One region of the Rhodoferax sp. GW822-FHT04A08 genome, then DNA from elsewhere that is predicted to be linked to it. Evidence: predicted binding sites of a transcription regulator. Region 1 holds the regulator's gene; the other holds the start of a gene.
The links. The regulator sigma-54, encoded in region 1, starts transcription at its own class of promoters, with help from an activator protein. The targets are predictions, from matches to a motif close to TGGCANGNAANCTGCTTT.

Region 1 (7,745 bases):
GGTGGAGTTTGTGTCGGCCAACCCCACGGGGCCGTTGCACGTGGGCCATGGCCGTCAGGCCGCGCTGGGCGATGCCATCTGCAATCTGTTCGAGACGCAGGGCTGGGACGTGTACCGCGAGTTCTATTACAACGACGCCGGCGTGCAGATCAACACCCTGGCCGCCAGCACCCATTTGCGTGCGCAGGGATTCAAACCCGGTGACGCCGAGTGGCCCTGCGGGGAGAATGCCGCCGCCTACAACGGTGACTACATTGCCGATATTGCGGCTGACTTTCTGGCGGGCAAGACCGTCCAGTCGGACGACCGTAGCTTTACCGCCAGCGGCGATGTGAACGATGTGGACGGCATGCGCCAGTTTGCCGTGGCCTATCTGCGCCACGAGCAGGATCTGGATTTGCAGGCCTTTGCGGTCCGCTTTGACAACTACTACCTGGAAAGCAGCCTCTACACCAGCGGCCGTGTGGACGCCGCCGTGAAGAAGCTGCAGGAAGCCGGCAAGACCTACGAGAAGGACGGCGCGCTCTGGCTCAAGTCCACCGACTATGGTGACGACAAGGACCGGGTTATGCGCAAGCAGGACGGCAGTTACACCTACTTTGTGCCGGATGTGGCCTACCACATCGCCAAGTGGGAGCGCGGCTTTACCAAGGTCGTCAATATCCAGGGCACCGACCACCACGGCACCATTGCCCGCGTGCGCGCCGGTCTGCAGGCCGCCAATGTGGGCATTCCCCAGGGCTACCCGGACTATGTCTTGCACACCATGGTGCGCGTGGTACGCGGTGGCGAAGAGGTCAAGATCTCCAAGCGCGCCGGCAGCTATGTGACCCTGCGTGACCTGATTGAATGGACCAGCAAGGATGCGGTGCGCTTCTTCCTGCTCAGCCGCAAGCCGGACACCGAGTACACCTTTGACGTGGACCTCGCGGTACAGAAGAACAACGACAACCCGGTCTACTACGTGCAGTACGCCCACGCCCGCATCTGCTCGGTGTTGACGGCCTGGGGTGGTGATGTAGCCAGCCTGGCGCAGGTGGATTTGTCGGCTCTTACCAGTCCGCAGGCCCAGGCCCTGATGCTGTTGCTGGCCAAGTACCCCGAGATGCTCACCGCTGCGGCTGTGGACTTTGCGCCGCACGACGTCACGTTCTATCTGCGTGAGCTCGCCGCGTGCTACCACAGCTATTACGATGCCGAGCGCATCCTGGTGGATGACGAGGCCGTCAAGCTGGCGCGCCTGGCGCTCGTGGCCGCTACCGCACAGGTGTTGCACAATGGGCTGGCTGTGCTGGGCGTGAGTGCTCCACAGAAGATGTAATTTCTTTCAAGAGACCAAAAGGCATGAAGCAACAGCGCGGCGGAACCATTCTGGGTTTCATTATTGGTGTGGTGGTGGGCTTGGCCGTGGCACTGGCAGTGGCGGTGTACGTCACCAAGGTGCCCGTTCCCTTCATGAACAAGGGCCAGACCCGCAGTGCCGACCAGGACGCGGAAGAGGCCAAGAAGAACAAGGACTGGGACCCCAACGCGCCCCTGTATGGCAAGAACCCAGTCAAGCCGCCGCAGCCCGCGGCTTCAGGCCCCGTCACGCCGGCGGCTCCGGTCGCCAGTGCCCCTGCAGCACCGACCAAACCCGAAGCCAAGGCGCCGGATGCCAAAGCCAGCGATGCCAAGGCCGCAGATGCCAAGAAGCCCGAAGCCAAGGCCGCGGCTTCAGCAGACCCGATCGGTGAATTGGCCAAGGCCAAGACTGCGGCAGCGGATGCCGAGCCCTTTGTTTATTGGGTGCAGGTGGGCGCCTACCGCACGGCAGAAGATGCAGAGAGCCAGCGCGCCAAGCTGTCGCTCAGCGGCATCGAAACCAAGATATCGGAGCGTGAGCAGTCCGGGCGCACGGTGTACCGCGTGCGGGTGGGGCCTTTCGATAAGAAGGAGGATGGCGAGAAGACCAAGGAAAAGCTGGACAAGGCTGGTCTGGATACCGCCCTGGTCCGGGTGCAGCGTTAACGCTTCTTTACCTGGGTGAGATAACCTTTGTCTGATGGACAGACCATAGATTCGAACAAGACTGGAGTGATATGAAACGTCGTGATTTTTCCCTGCTGGCCGGCGGTGCTGCCGTGGCTTCAACCACCTTGTGGAGTGCTGCGGCCCATGCCGATGCTGCCAAGCCCGAGGCTGGGACGGACTACCTGGTGGTGGACCCGCGCGCACCGGTAGAGGCGCCTGCAGGCAAGATAGAAGTGGTGGAATTCTTCTGGTACAGCTGCCCGCACTGCAACGCGTTCGAGCCCATGCTGGAAGGCTGGATCAAGCAGCTGCCAAAGGACGTAGCCTTCCGCCGCGTGCCCGTTGCCTTCCGCGATGACTTCGTGCCGCAGCAGCGTCTGTTCTACGCCCTGGACGCCATGGGCCTGGTGGACAAGCTGCACGCCAAGGTCTTTGCTGCCATCCACGTGGAAAAGCAGGATTTATCCAAGGCGCCCGCCATTCTGGCGTGGGTGGGCAAGCAGGGCGTGGACGTTGCAAAGTTCACCGAACAATTCAACTCCTTCAGCGTTGCCGCCAAGGCAAGCAAGGGAACGCAATTGCAGAACAGCTACAAGGTCGAAGGCGTGCCCGCTCTGGGTGTGGCCGGCCGTTTTTACGTGGACGGTTCTCTGGCCAAGGGCATGGACAAGGCTATCAAGGTCGTTGAAGCCCTGGCTGCGACAGTGCGCAGCGGCAAATAGGAAAACCCTGAGGCCGGGTCCACGGTTGCGGGTGACAAGTGACGTATCCCCGAACTAGAATGATTGCAATATCAATCACTCAGCGGGGCATACGCCATGTCGGATTCCAAGTTCAGGCTTATTACAAGAAGTGACTTTGACGGCCTGGTATGCGCCGTCTTGCTCAAAGAGCTGAACCTGATTGATGACATCAAGTTCGTCCATCCCAAGGATATGCAGGATGGCAAGATCGAGGTCACCAGCCGCGATATCACCACCAATCTCCCCTACGTCCCGGGGGTGCACCTGTCGTTTGACCACCATGCGTCAGAGACCTTGCGCAACGATGTTGCCGCCAACCATGTGATCCACCCGGATGCGCCATCGGCTGCGCGGGTGGTGTTTGAACATTACGGTGGCACCGCCCAGTTTGGCGCGCGCTTCAATGAAATGATGGAGGCCGTCGACAAGGGTGACTCCGCCCAGTTCAGTGTTGATGAAATCCTCAACCCTACTGGCTGGGTGCTGCTGAATTACCTGATGGATTCGCGTACCGGCTTGGGCCGATTCCGCGAGTTCCGGGTCAGCAACTACCAGCTGATGATGGATCTGATCGACTACTGCCGCACCCATGGCATTGACGACATACTGAAGCTGCCCGACGTGATGGAGCGGGTGGAGTTGTATTTCGAGCATGCCCAGAAGGCCAAAGCCCAGCTGCAGCTGTGTTCCACGGTCCACAACAACGTGGTGGTGTTGGACCTGCGCCACGAAGACACCATCTACGCGGTGAACCGCTTCATGGTGTATGCGTTGTTTCCCCAGACCAATGTGTCCATCCATGTGATGTGGGGCGTGCAAAAGCAAAACACCGTCTGCGCGGTGGGCAAATCCATCACCAACCGGACCTCGCGCATCAATATCGGTGCCTTGATGCTGGTGTACGGTGGGGGTGGCCATGAAAATGCTGGAACCTGCCAAGTGCCCAATGAGCGGGCCGATACCGTGGTCAAAGAGCTGGTTTCCCGCATCAACACCGTAGGTTGAACTTCTGCGGGTAATCCCGCACACACGATTCAATTTTCGTCAAGGCATAAAACATGCCATGCGCTCGCTACAATGGCCGTGCGCACTGTGTGCAAGTTTCGTGCCTTTATGAAAAAACACATTCTTTTCTCGTTGGTGATTGCTACGCTGCTGTTTGCAGCCGGTGGCGTGCGCGCCGAAAAAGCCGACCAGAAAAAGCCCATGAACATCGAGGCCGACGCGCTACGCTATGACGACCTCAAGCAGGTCAGCGTATTCACCGGCAAGGTGGTGCTGACCAAGGGAACCATCGTGATCCGCGCAGATCGGCTGGATGTGCGCCAGGATCCTGACGGATATCAATTTGGCGTTGCCACCGGTTCCGCAGACAAGCTGGCCTTCTACCGGCAGAAGCGCGAAGCACTGGACGAGTTCATCGAGGGGGAGGGCGAAACCATCACCTATGACGGCAAGGCCGATACCGTGACCTTCACCGGCAAAGCGCAGTTGCGCCGACTGCGTGGCGCCACGTTGGCCGATGAAATCACCGGCGGTGTCATCGTTTATGAAAATCTCACCGACCTGTTCACGGTCGATGGTGCCGCCAACACCAAGGGACCGACTGGCGCCCTGGGAACCGGTCGCGTGCGGGTCATGCTGACCCCCAAGCCCGAAGCCAGTGCTCCGGCGCCTGCCGCAACCCCGTTGCCGCTCAAACCATCCGCGACCCTGGGGGGGGCCGCCAAGTGAGTGGTTTTGCTGCGGGGAACTTGACGGCGCAACATCTGCAAAAGTCCTATGGCAAGCGCCAAGTGGTCAAGGACGTGTCCCTGACCGTGCGTACGGGCGAAGTGGTGGGCCTGCTGGGCCCCAACGGCGCTGGCAAGACCACCTCGTTCTACATCATCGTGGGGTTGCTGCGCGCCAGCGGGGGTGACATCTCCATCGATGGCAATTCGATCGAGTCCATGCCCATACACCGGCGCGCGCGTCTGGGGCTGGGCTACCTGCCGCAGGAAGCCTCGATTTTTCGCAAGCTCAACGTGGAAGACAACGTGCGCGCTGTGCTGGAACTGCAGCGCGACGAAGACGGCACTCCATTGCGCAGCGCGGAGATCGAGAAGCGGCTGACCAATCTGCTGCAGGAATTGCGGGTCGAGCACTTGCGCGAGTCTCCGGCGCTGGCCTTGTCGGGCGGTGAGCGGCGGCGCGTGGAAATTGCCCGCGCGTTGGCTACCGGGCCGCGTTTCATCCTGCTGGACGAGCCGTTTGCCGGCATCGACCCGATTGCGGTGATCGAGATCCAGCGCATCATCAACTTCCTCAAGGCGCGCGGCATCGGGGTGCTCATCACCGACCACAATGTGCGCGAGACCCTGGGCATTTGCGACCACGCCTACATCATCAGTGATGGCCGCGTGCTGGCCGAAGGCACGCCTTCGGAAATTGTCGACAACCCCGAGGTACGCCGCGTGTACCTTGGCGAAAACTTCAAGATGTAATGAAGCAAGGTCTCTCATTACGCGTCTCCCAGCATCTGGCGCTTACTCCCCAGTTGCAGCAGTCGATCCGTCTGCTGCAGCTCTCCACGCTCGAACTGAGCCAGGAAGTGGAGCAGATGCTGGACGAGAACCCTTTTCTGGAACTGGGTGAGGACCATGCCGAGCGGGAAGAGTTCGGCATCGCACAGGCGGATACGCCGGTCAGTGAAGGCGACAAAGATGTGGAGTTTTCCGCCACCATGCCCGACCTGGGCAGCAGCATCGTGGCCTCCACCAGCAGTGATGAAGACAACAGTCCCCTGAGCGGGGACGAAGGCATCGACTGGGAAGGCGACGGCACCACCGAAATGACCCCGGACGACGGCGAGTGGGGCGTCGAGGCCAAGGCCAGTACCAATAACCTCACTGGCGACGAAGACAAGGACGCCACCGAGCTGGCCCGCACGCAGGAGAGCTTGCAGGCCTTCCTGCATCGGCAGACACTGGGTTTGCGCCTGAGCGCCGAAGACGCTGCCGCGCTGCGTTTCCTGATCGAGTCGCTCAACGACGACGGCTATCTGGAAGAGCCGCTCGAGGACCTAGCCCGCACCTTGAACCCGCAGGATGAAGAGCAGTTGTACGACCTAGTGCACCATTTCTCGGTAGCCCTGGGACTGCTGCAAAGCCTGGAGCCGGTTGGCGTCGGTGCCCGCAATTTGAGCGAGTGCCTCAGTCTGCAATTGAAAGCTCTGCTGCGCAATCCGGATCTGGAAGACGAAGAGCGCGAGCAACTGGAAGTGGCCCTGCGCATTTGCCAGCAGCCCATGGAATTGCTGGCGCGCCGTGACATCAAGCGGCTGGTGCAGCTGGGCGTGGGCAGCGATGCCCTGGTGCGCGAGGCCATAGCGCTGATTGCGCGGCTGGAACCCAAGCCGGGGCGGCGCTTTGTCGACGTGGAGCGCAACATCGTGGTGCCCGACGTGCTGGTGGTGCCGGTGACCAACGCCAACAAGGCGGCTGCACCCAAGTTCCGCGTCATGCTCAATCCCGATGTGATGCCGCGCCTCAAGGTGCATGACATCTACGCCAATGTGCTGCGCAACCACCGGGGCGGTAAGGACAGCGCCAGCCACGCCGCTCTACAGCAACGCCTGCAGGAAGCGCGCTGGTTCATCAAGAATATCCAGCAGCGCTTTGACACCATCCTGCGCGTGAGCACGGCGATTGTGGAGCGGCAGAAGAGCTTCTTCACCCATGGCGAATTGGCCATGCGCCCGCTGGTGCTGCGTGAGATCGCCGACGAACTGGGCTTGCACGAGTCCACCATCAGCCGCGTGACCACCGCCAAGTACATGGCAACGCCTTTTGGCACCTTTGAGCTGAAGTACTTCTTCGGCTCCGGCCTGGGCACTGAGTCCGGCGGCAATGCGTCCAGCACCGCGGTGCGTGCACTCATCAAGCAGTTCATCAGCGCCGAAAGTGCCAAGAAGCCGCTGTCAGACAACCAGATATCCGAGATGCTCAAGGAGCAGGGTATTGAATGTGCCCGGCGCACTGTGGCCAAATACCGCGAGGGGCTGAAGATCGCCCCCGCATCCCTGCGCAAGGCGCTATGAACCAACTGCAACTCTTTCTTCCCTGCGCCGCCGGTGTGGAGGATTACCTCGCGCCCGAAATCCTGCGCATCACCGGCCTGCCGCCCGGCTGCATCACCAAGCAGCGTGGTGGTGTGGCCGTGCGCACCTCCTTCACGGACGCCATGCGCCTGAACCTGTATTGCCGCCTAGCACAGCGCGTGCTGGTGCTGGTGTCGTACACCGAATACCGCAACGAGCAGGACTTGTACCGCGCCGCCATGGCGGTGCCGTGGGAGCGCTGGTTCACACCGCGCGAGACCATCAAGATCGAGGTCACCGCCCAGCACAGTCCTTTGACATCGCTGAACTTTGCTGCACTCAAGGTCAAGGATGCCGTCTGCGACCGCTTCCGCGAGACTTCGGGGGGCGTGCGTCCTGATGTCAACACCCAGTGGCCCGATGTGCGCATCTATGCCCACCTCACCACTGACAGCTGCTCGCTCTACATTGACACGTCCGGTGAGCCATTGTTCAAGCGGGGCTGGCGCGAGGACAAGGGCGATGCGCCGTTGAAAGAGACCTTGGCCGCCGCCATGATTGCCGCCAGCGGCTGGGCCGATGGTGACGACGACCTGGCGCCTTTGTACGACCCCTGCTGCGGCAGTGGCACCATTGCCATCGAAGCCGCGCAGATTGCCTGCAATATTGCGGCGGGCTCGTTGCGCCGCTTTGCCTTCGAGAAGTTTGTGCCCTTCCAGCCCAAGGTCTGGCAGGCCATGAAGCAGGAAGCGGCTGACGCCGTGGTCAAGCCCGAGCCCGGCCAGAAAGCTCTGATCTACGGCAGCGATGTGTCGCACCGCATGGTCGACTTCGCGCAGCGCAACGCGGAGCGCGCGGGCGTGGCCGATGTCATCGAGTTCCGTGGTGGTGACGCCCTGCAGCGCATG
Region 2 (7,745 bases), on a different contig from region 1:
AGCAGGCTGCACCGCTGGAGGCGGCCACGCCCAGTGTGTCCAGGCGCTGCAGCACCACGTCCACCGACAACTGGCCAAAGCGCAGGTAACTGGTGCCGGGCAAGCGCGCCACCTGTTGGCTCCAGACATGGGTGGTGGGCAGCGCTTGCTGCAGCCCGGTCTCCAGCGCGTCGCGCAGCTGGGCAATGCGGACCGCTTGCTGTTCCAGGTCGCCCAGGCGCTCCAGCGCGGTGGCCATGCCCACGATGGCCGGCAGGTTCTCGGTGCCGCCGCGCCGGCCACGCTCCTGGCTGCCCGGTGTTTGCGGCACAAAGGCCGTGCCCTGGCGCAGCAGCAAGGCGCCTACGCCTTTGGGGCCATGGAACTTGTGCGCCGACAGCGACACCGCATCGGCGCCGCTGGCAGCAAAGTCAAACGGCAGCTTGCCAATCAGCTGGGTGGCATCCACGTGCATGCGGGCGCCGACGTTTTGCGCGAGCTGGCCTATCGCCTCAAACGGCATGAGCACGCCGGTCTCGTTGTTGGCGGCCATCAGCGAGACCAGTGCTACGTCCGGCCCCATCAAGGCTGCGGCCGCTGCCACATCCAGCGTGCCGTCGGCGCGCACCGGCAACCAGTCCACCTGCACGCCGCTCTCAGCCAGCGCACGCGCCAGCTTGAGGTGGGCCGAATGCTCCACGCGGCTGAACAGCACGCGGCGGCGAACGGGCTCTGCCGCTGCCAGCAAGCCGCGCACCGCCATCTGGTTGGACTCGGTGGCGCCGCTGGTGAACACCACTTCCACCGCCTTGCAGCCCAGCACACGCGCCACCACGGCGCGCGCCGCACCCAGGGCGCGCTTGGCGTCCTGACCCGGGCCGTGCTGCGACGAGGTGTTGGCCCAGATGCTGCTCATCTGCTGCAGCATTGCCTGCACTACGGCGGGCGCGGGCTGGGTGGTGGCGTTGTGGTCGAGGTAGATCATGGTCGTTCTGCTTACGGCCAGAACTGGCGATCAGGGTCCACGCACAGCAGGTCCAGTGCGGCGTCCAGCTCCGCGTTCTGCAACTGGGGCTCCCAACTGGCGTTGGCATGGTCACGCGAGCACAGGCACCAGCGGTTGGCCTCGTGCGGCACCAGCAGGGCAATGTCGATCACTCCGCCGCTGGGGTCGATCTTGCGCGAGCAATTGGGGCTCTGGATGCGAAAGGCATCACCCTCCTGCAGCACCTGCGGGCGCACATAGCGGTAGCGCACCCGCTCGCGCAAGGCGCGCTCCAGGCGGTGCAGCGTCAGGTTCATGACGACGGCACCGCTGGCAGCGGCATGCGCGTTGACCGCAGTCACAGCGGCTCCTCCGTCTCTGGCAACAGCCCGGCAGGCGCCGGCACCAGCTCAATCTCCAGGCAGCCCACCACACAGTCGGCAAACTGCACCAGGTACACCGGCTCATTGATTTCTTCGGCGTGGCCAATGTTCACGATCTCACCCACCGAACCGCGCGCAGCCAGCAAGGCGTCTTCGGCGCGCTCGGGGTGGCTGCCGTCGTTGATCAGGTCGTCCAGCGCAATCACACGCTGGCCCCAGGCATAGGCAGGTTCGCGGATATCCATTCCGGGCATGGTGCTCATCACGACTCCTTGGTGGTTTGGGCGGAGCCCAGGGTTTGTAAAGCAGTGGCTTTTTCGCCGAGCTGCGCCAGCACTTCTTCGGGCAGGTTGTCCAGCGTGCACAGCTCCTTGGCGCGCATGCCCACGCGGTGGCCGGACTCCACGAAGTCCACCGCGTAGATGTAGAACTGCTGCAGAAAGGTGTTGATGTTGATGACGTAGCCGATCTCACCCTTGTTCACCAGCACCTCGCCAATGTCGCGGCCGTTGTAGGTGCCGTCGTTGCGCACCACGGAGCGCGCAATCACCCGCTCGCCATAGGAGAAGCGCGGCGGCGAGGCCAGTTCGATTTCATCGCTGTCGCGGTTGATGTCAGCCATGGGGCACTCCTTGCGGGCCGCAGGGCAGTGCCAGGCGCTCCTGCACCATGCGGCGGACTTCGGTATCGGCGTCTTCCTGCATGGCGCGCAGCGTGGCGGTGTCGGCACGCTCGGCCACTTCAAAACGCACGCGCCAGTCGGCATCATTTGCCAGGCGCGACAGCAGCGCCGCAGGCAGGCGCGCGGCAACGATGCAACGCACCTCGGCCTCGCTGTCGTCAGCCATGCGCAGCAGCGCGGGCATTTCCAGGCGCCGGGCCACGCGCATGCGCACGGCGCGGTCGGCATCAGCCGCCATGGTGGGCAGCAGTGCCAGCGGCAGGCGCAGCGCCACCAGCTCGCGCACGCCGTAGTCGGGGTCGTTGCGCAAGGCGGCCAGGTCATGCGGCGCCAGGCGCTGGGCCACGCGGATGCGCACCTCGCGGTGGGGGTCGTTCACCATGCGCAGCAACTGGCTCATGGGCAGACGCAGTGCAACCTGCAGGCGCACGGTTTCATCCGGGTCGTCCATCAGGGCGGTGAGGCGGAACACACTGGCAAAACGCGCAGCAATGGCGCGCACTTCAAAGTAGGGATGGGCCAACTGCTCGTCACACAGATTCGGGTGCCAGCGAAAAAAGCGGTCTATGCGGCGGGCGTACACATCCTGCATGCAGGCATAGCCCGGCTCGCAACCATTGCGGCCTTCCAGCGCACGCAGGTGTGCATAGGTGCAGCTGCCGCAGTGCACCGGACCGCCCTGCCAGTGCTGGGCCGGAATGTCGTCCTGCGGCGCGCGCACGGAGCGCTTGGGGACAAGCGGCTCTACGGGCATGTCGGCGGTGGCGTTCATGGTGTGGTCGCGCCCCAGCCGCGTGCCGGGTATTCCGGCGAGGTGTCGGTGGGCCCACCGGCTTCATGGCGCGCCAGCACATGGGCCAGCAGTCCGCCGCCCACATGGTCCTTGGGGTCCAGGCGGCGCAGACCGGCGAGCATGAGGCGCGCTTCGTCCATGTCACCCAGACGCATATTGAGATAGGCCAAGCCCTTGAGCGCAAACAGGTAGAAGCGCACCGCAGCGTCATGCCGGGTGGCATCGTCGCTGGGCGGCTCGTCGCCAAAGTTGGGGCCCAGCGCGGTACGCGCAATGGCCAGTGCGTCTTCCCCCACGGCCCGGGCCTTATCCAGCTGGTGGCCGTAGAAGAAGAAACGGTACAGCGCAATCAGCGGCGCCGGGTGGCTGGGCGCGGCGGCGCGTGCCTGCTCCAGCAGTGCCAGTGCCTGCGCAGGTGACTCGTACAACGTGGCAGCCTGCTCGATCAGGCTGCGCACCTGCGGACTCAGGCCTGAGCCGATGACGCTGTCAGCAAATGCCGCCAGGTCGTCACCGAAGCGCAGGCTGTCCGCAGTCATGGCAGCGCGCGATCAGGAGGCGACGACGGGGGCCGGACGGCCCCGGCCAATCGACCCGATGTCGATCTTGGTCACGCCGACCTGGGGTGCGCTCTCGGCACTGCTGCAGGCGCAGGCGGCCTTGTTGGGGTCAATGAACGACAGGCCGGACTGGGTGGCGGTTTCCACAAAGTCGATGGTGATGCCGTTGAGCATCAGCCGGCTCTCAGCACCCAGAAACAGACGCACGCCGCCGGTTTCCAGCAGTTGCTCGCCACCTTGCGGCGCGGCTTCGGCGCTGAACTCGGAGGAATAGCCGGAGCAGCCGCCCGGCGTCACCGACAGGCGCAGGCCCGCGCCTGCAGGCAGGCCGGAGAAGCGCACGATGCGGTTGATGAATTTCGCCGCAGCGGGGGTGATGGTGACAGTGGGCAGCATGGTGGTGAAGTCTCCGTAGGAATAAGAATCAGGCCTTGACGATGCAGCCATCGACCGGGCACACCGCCACGCACTGGGCGGTGTCGAAGTGGCCGACGCAGTCGGTGCACTTCTTGGGGTCGATCACATAGGTGCCATTCTTTTCACGGATGGCAACGTTGGGGCACTCGGGTTCGCAGGCGGAACAGGCGGTGCAGGTGGAGGCAATGATTTTGTGGGCCATGGTCGGTCTCCAGTGGGTTGAAAAAACGGGTACTCAAGCTGCCAGTGCAGCGTTGTTGCCAAGGTTGGTGTAGGCACCCTGGCGGATCTGCGCGTCACCACGGGCCTGGTGCACCACGGCGCCGCTGGCAATGCGGGCGCGGTAATCGTTGAACCAGTCGAGCGCGGCTTTTTCAATGAACTCACCCACGTACTGGTCTACCGGCTCCACACCGGCCTGCAGCAATTCGTCCTTGGGGCAGGCGCCGATCTTGGCCACCAGCACCGCATGGCAATCGTTGATGGCGCGCACCACCGATGGCAGTTGCTCGTCGTCACCCGCGCCGCCCTGGCAGTACTGGTCCACACGACGGTGGCCTACAAACAGCGCTTGCGCTGCGGACACTTCAAACACCTGGAACTCGGTCACGTGGCCAAAGTGTTCGTTGACACGGCCGCCGCCCTTGGTGGCCACAGCCACCATGACCTTGAGGTCATCGCCCACCGTGATGGCACTGGCTTCAGCCAAAGCTTGCTGCTTGGCAGCGTGCTGTGCCTGGCGCTCGACTTCCACCTGTTCCTGGTAGGACTTGCGTTTGTCCAGGTCATAGACCACATCCATCTGCTCCAGCTTGTCCAGGGTGAACTCTTCGCTGCGGTCTTCACCGAGCAGGCCCACCGCATCGGCGCGGCACTGGCGGCAATGGCGCATGAGGTTGGCGCCGCCCATGCAGGCGTCCTGCACGGCTTTGAGTTCAGAAGCAGTCGGGCCACGCTGACCGGTCAGGCCAAACACGGTGCCGTGTTCGGCTTCGGAGATCAGCGGCATGATGTTGTGCAGGAAGGCGCCGCGCTTCTTCACTTCGCGGTTCACTTCAATCAGATGCTCGTCGTTGATGCCGGGGATCAAGACCGAGTTGATCTTGGTCAGCACGCCACGGGCGGTGAGCATTTCCAGGCCCAGCATCTGGCGTTCATGCAGGATCTTGGCCGCCTCGTAGCCGGTGACGCGGCGGTGTTCCCAGAAGATCCAGGGGTAGATTTTTTCGCCCACGGCGGGGTCCACCATATTGATGGTGATGGTGACGTGATCCACGTTGTACTTGCAGATTTCATCCACGTGGTCGGGCAGGGCCAGGCCGTTGGTGGAGATGCAGAGCTTCAGGTCAGGCGCCTGCTCCTGCAGCATGCGGAAGGTCTGGAAGGTCTTGGCCGGGTTGGCTAGCGCGTCACCCGGGCCCGCAATGCCCAGCACCGTCATCTGCGGAATCTCGCTGGCCACGGCCACCACTTTTTTCACGGCCTGCTCGGGCGTGAGCTTTTGCGAGACGACGCCGGGGCGCGATTCGTTGGAGCAGTCGTACTTGCGGTTGCAGTAGTTGCACTGGATGTTGCAGGCAGGCGCCACGGCCACATGCATGCGGGCAAAGTGGTGGTGGGCTTCTTCGGAATAGCAGGGATGGTTCTTGACCTTGTCCCAGATGGCCTGGGGCATGTCATCGGGTCCGTCGGACGAGCCGCAGCTGGCTTTTCCTTCTCCACCGTGGGTGCCGCAGCCGCCACCGCTGGCGGGCAATTCAAACTTGGCACCCAGGGTTTTAATCTGGCCGATGCTTACATAAGATGTCGCTTGCATGGAGACCCTTCTCGCAGCCAACGATGGCCGCACAAGGGGTTAATAGCTAAATCCATGCCATACAAAAACGACCTTTTTTGCCGGAAGTTTGTAGGAAGTGGCACACGGGACGGGTGGGTGTGTGCCGGGTTTGCGGGGGTTGCTGTCAGTGATGCGACAAAGGTGACACAGGCAAATCCGGGCGGCTCGTGGGAGTTAAGCGCCACTCCGCACAGCAAGCTCCAACTGACAGCAGCAGGTAGCCGGGCAGTAGCGGCTAGCCGCCACTACCCGACCTGTGCTTACTTCTTACCGAATACCAGGAACATCGCATCGTCGGATGTGGCGTGGCGAACCTGGGCGTTGTCAAAGGCTGCGAAACCAAATCCATAGCGTGCGTTCATATCGGAGAACTGCACATCGAACTTGCTGCCGGTCACCAGTTTGCGGCTGATCACCGATGTGTGCATGCCATTGCCATAGCTGTTAGCCACCTTGATGTCACCCGCATCGGTGCCAGCCTGCGAGTTGATGATGATGGAAGCCACCTCATCGCCTGCTTTGAACTTGCTGTCGTCAAACGGCACTTCATCGCCCTTCTTGATGTAGTAGGTGCCGCCTGCATTGGCGGCCAAGCCGTTTCGGTTCATGAACGCAGGTTTCCCATTGACCAGGGCAATGTTGGTGTATTCACTAGGGCCTGGGTCACCTTTGCGACCGGCATTGGGTGCGGTCTTTGCATCGTAGCGGGTGTCATCGGTGTACTGATCGTGCACCAAGCCCCATGGCGCCGTGCGCACCCCCTTCATGTGCCACATGTCCAGCATTTGTCCAGGCAAGTTGGTGTACTTGTTGCCAAACGGTTTGCCCTGCCCTTCATGACAAGCCATGGCACAGCCTTCCTTGGCAAAGGGCTTGGCAGTTTCTTCATTGATAGGCCACAGCATGGCCCATTTGTCTTCGTAATACATATTGTCATCGCCCCCCTTGTCAGCCGGATCAACCAGCTTCTTCCAGGAGCCATCGGCCTGCTTTTGATACGGGAAGCGGCGCACCGAGTTGGTTGGGTCCTTGTACTGGATCAGCATGAACAGGGTGTCTGCGGTGTAGGCGGCTTTCAAGGTGACGGTGGTCTCGCCTTTTTCTCCTGGCTTGGCTCCAAAATTGACACCGCCAGTCAGTGTGGTGGACAGGGCGCTGGCCTTGGCCCACACCGGATCAGCCGCACCCGCTGCCAAGACCGGTGCGGCGTTGGTGAATGTGGCCACCAATGAATCAGGCGACACCTTGTCTTGCACAGCTTGGCAACCTGCCAAGGCCAGCAACGCGGCCCCCATAACGGCACTGAATAACTTGGTTTTCATCTTTAGCTCCTTCGTTGAAATATGACTTCTTGATCGCATACCTGCCAAGCCGGTGCGAGGAAGACCACCCAACTATGGTTCTTCAATCAGAAATTAAATTGATCCAAATCACCAAATAGCGCATCGCAGCGCTTGATATGCGCGGGTTTGCTCCGTACGTAGCTCATAACCAATGCGAATTACCTTTGGAGAAGGCATGGCTGAGCGATTGAGCGGGGTGCGATGAAATTCAATATGGGTTGAACTCATTCAGACGCAGCAGCGTCCATAATGTGGCTCTGGCTATCGTCCAAGCCTCCCCCCTCCAACGGGAAAGCACGCAACATGCAGGGCACTCACCACATCCGCAAACCACATGTTCGGGCCAGACGCATAAGGAGGGATTGCGACACAGGCTCGCAACACGAGGTTTGACCATGAAACTATCCGCTCCCGTTTACCGCCTGAAGAGGCTGGCAAAAGAACTTTCCAAAGAGAAGAACATTCCGCTGCACGCGGCATTGGACCGCGTCGCGCAGGAGGAAGGCTTTGCCAGCTGGAGCCTGCTGGCAGCGCAACTGGCCACAGAGAGCCCTACCGACAAACTGCTCTCCCGCCTGGAACCCGGCGACCTGGTATTGCTTGGCGCCCGCCCCGGCCAGGGCAAGACCCTACTGGGCCTGGACCTCGCCATTGCCGCCGCGAAGTCCGGACGCAGCGGCTGGTTCTTCACACTGGAGTGGACCGCCGCTGACCTGTTGGGCGGCATGCAGACGCTGGGCGAAGCGCCCACCGCCATCCCCGAACG

Region 2: the regulator sigma-54 is predicted to act here: its motif matches at 5,658-5,675, upstream of nifB (nitrogenase cofactor biosynthesis protein NifB).

Annotation. Positions count from the first base shown of each region.
Region 1 covers NZ_JBXAMW010000013.1:29,339-37,083, reverse strand. The annotation lists gene argS (arginine--tRNA ligase) at 1-1,321, shown strand, start outside; gene AC1RMF_RS20555 (SPOR domain-containing protein) at 1,345-2,010, shown strand; gene AC1RMF_RS20550 (thiol:disulfide interchange protein DsbA/DsbL) at 2,082-2,735, shown strand; gene AC1RMF_RS20545 (exopolyphosphatase) at 2,832-3,761, shown strand; gene lptA (lipopolysaccharide transport periplasmic protein LptA) at 3,870-4,490, shown strand; gene lptB (LPS export ABC transporter ATP-binding protein) at 4,460-5,242, shown strand; gene AC1RMF_RS20530 (RNA polymerase factor sigma-54) at 5,242-6,837, shown strand; gene AC1RMF_RS20525 (THUMP domain-containing class I SAM-dependent RNA methyltransferase) at 6,834-7,745, shown strand, end outside.
Region 2 covers NZ_JBXAMW010000009.1:87,489-95,233, forward strand. The annotation lists gene AC1RMF_RS17435 (cysteine desulfurase family protein) at 1-964, opposite strand, end outside; gene AC1RMF_RS17440 (DUF3024 domain-containing protein) at 976-1,326, opposite strand; gene AC1RMF_RS17445 (nitrogen fixation protein NifZ) at 1,323-1,610, opposite strand; gene AC1RMF_RS17450 (nitrogen fixation protein NifZ) at 1,610-1,969, opposite strand; gene AC1RMF_RS17455 (4Fe4S-binding leucine-rich repeat protein) at 1,962-2,801, opposite strand; gene AC1RMF_RS17460 (hypothetical protein) at 2,798-3,361, opposite strand; gene AC1RMF_RS17465 (HesB/IscA family protein) at 3,374-3,778, opposite strand; gene AC1RMF_RS17470 (4Fe-4S dicluster domain-containing protein) at 3,807-4,001, opposite strand; gene nifB (nitrogenase cofactor biosynthesis protein NifB) at 4,035-5,615, opposite strand; gene AC1RMF_RS17480 (ethylbenzene dehydrogenase-related protein) at 5,897-6,958, opposite strand; gene AC1RMF_RS17485 (DNA helicase) at 7,375-7,745, shown strand, end outside.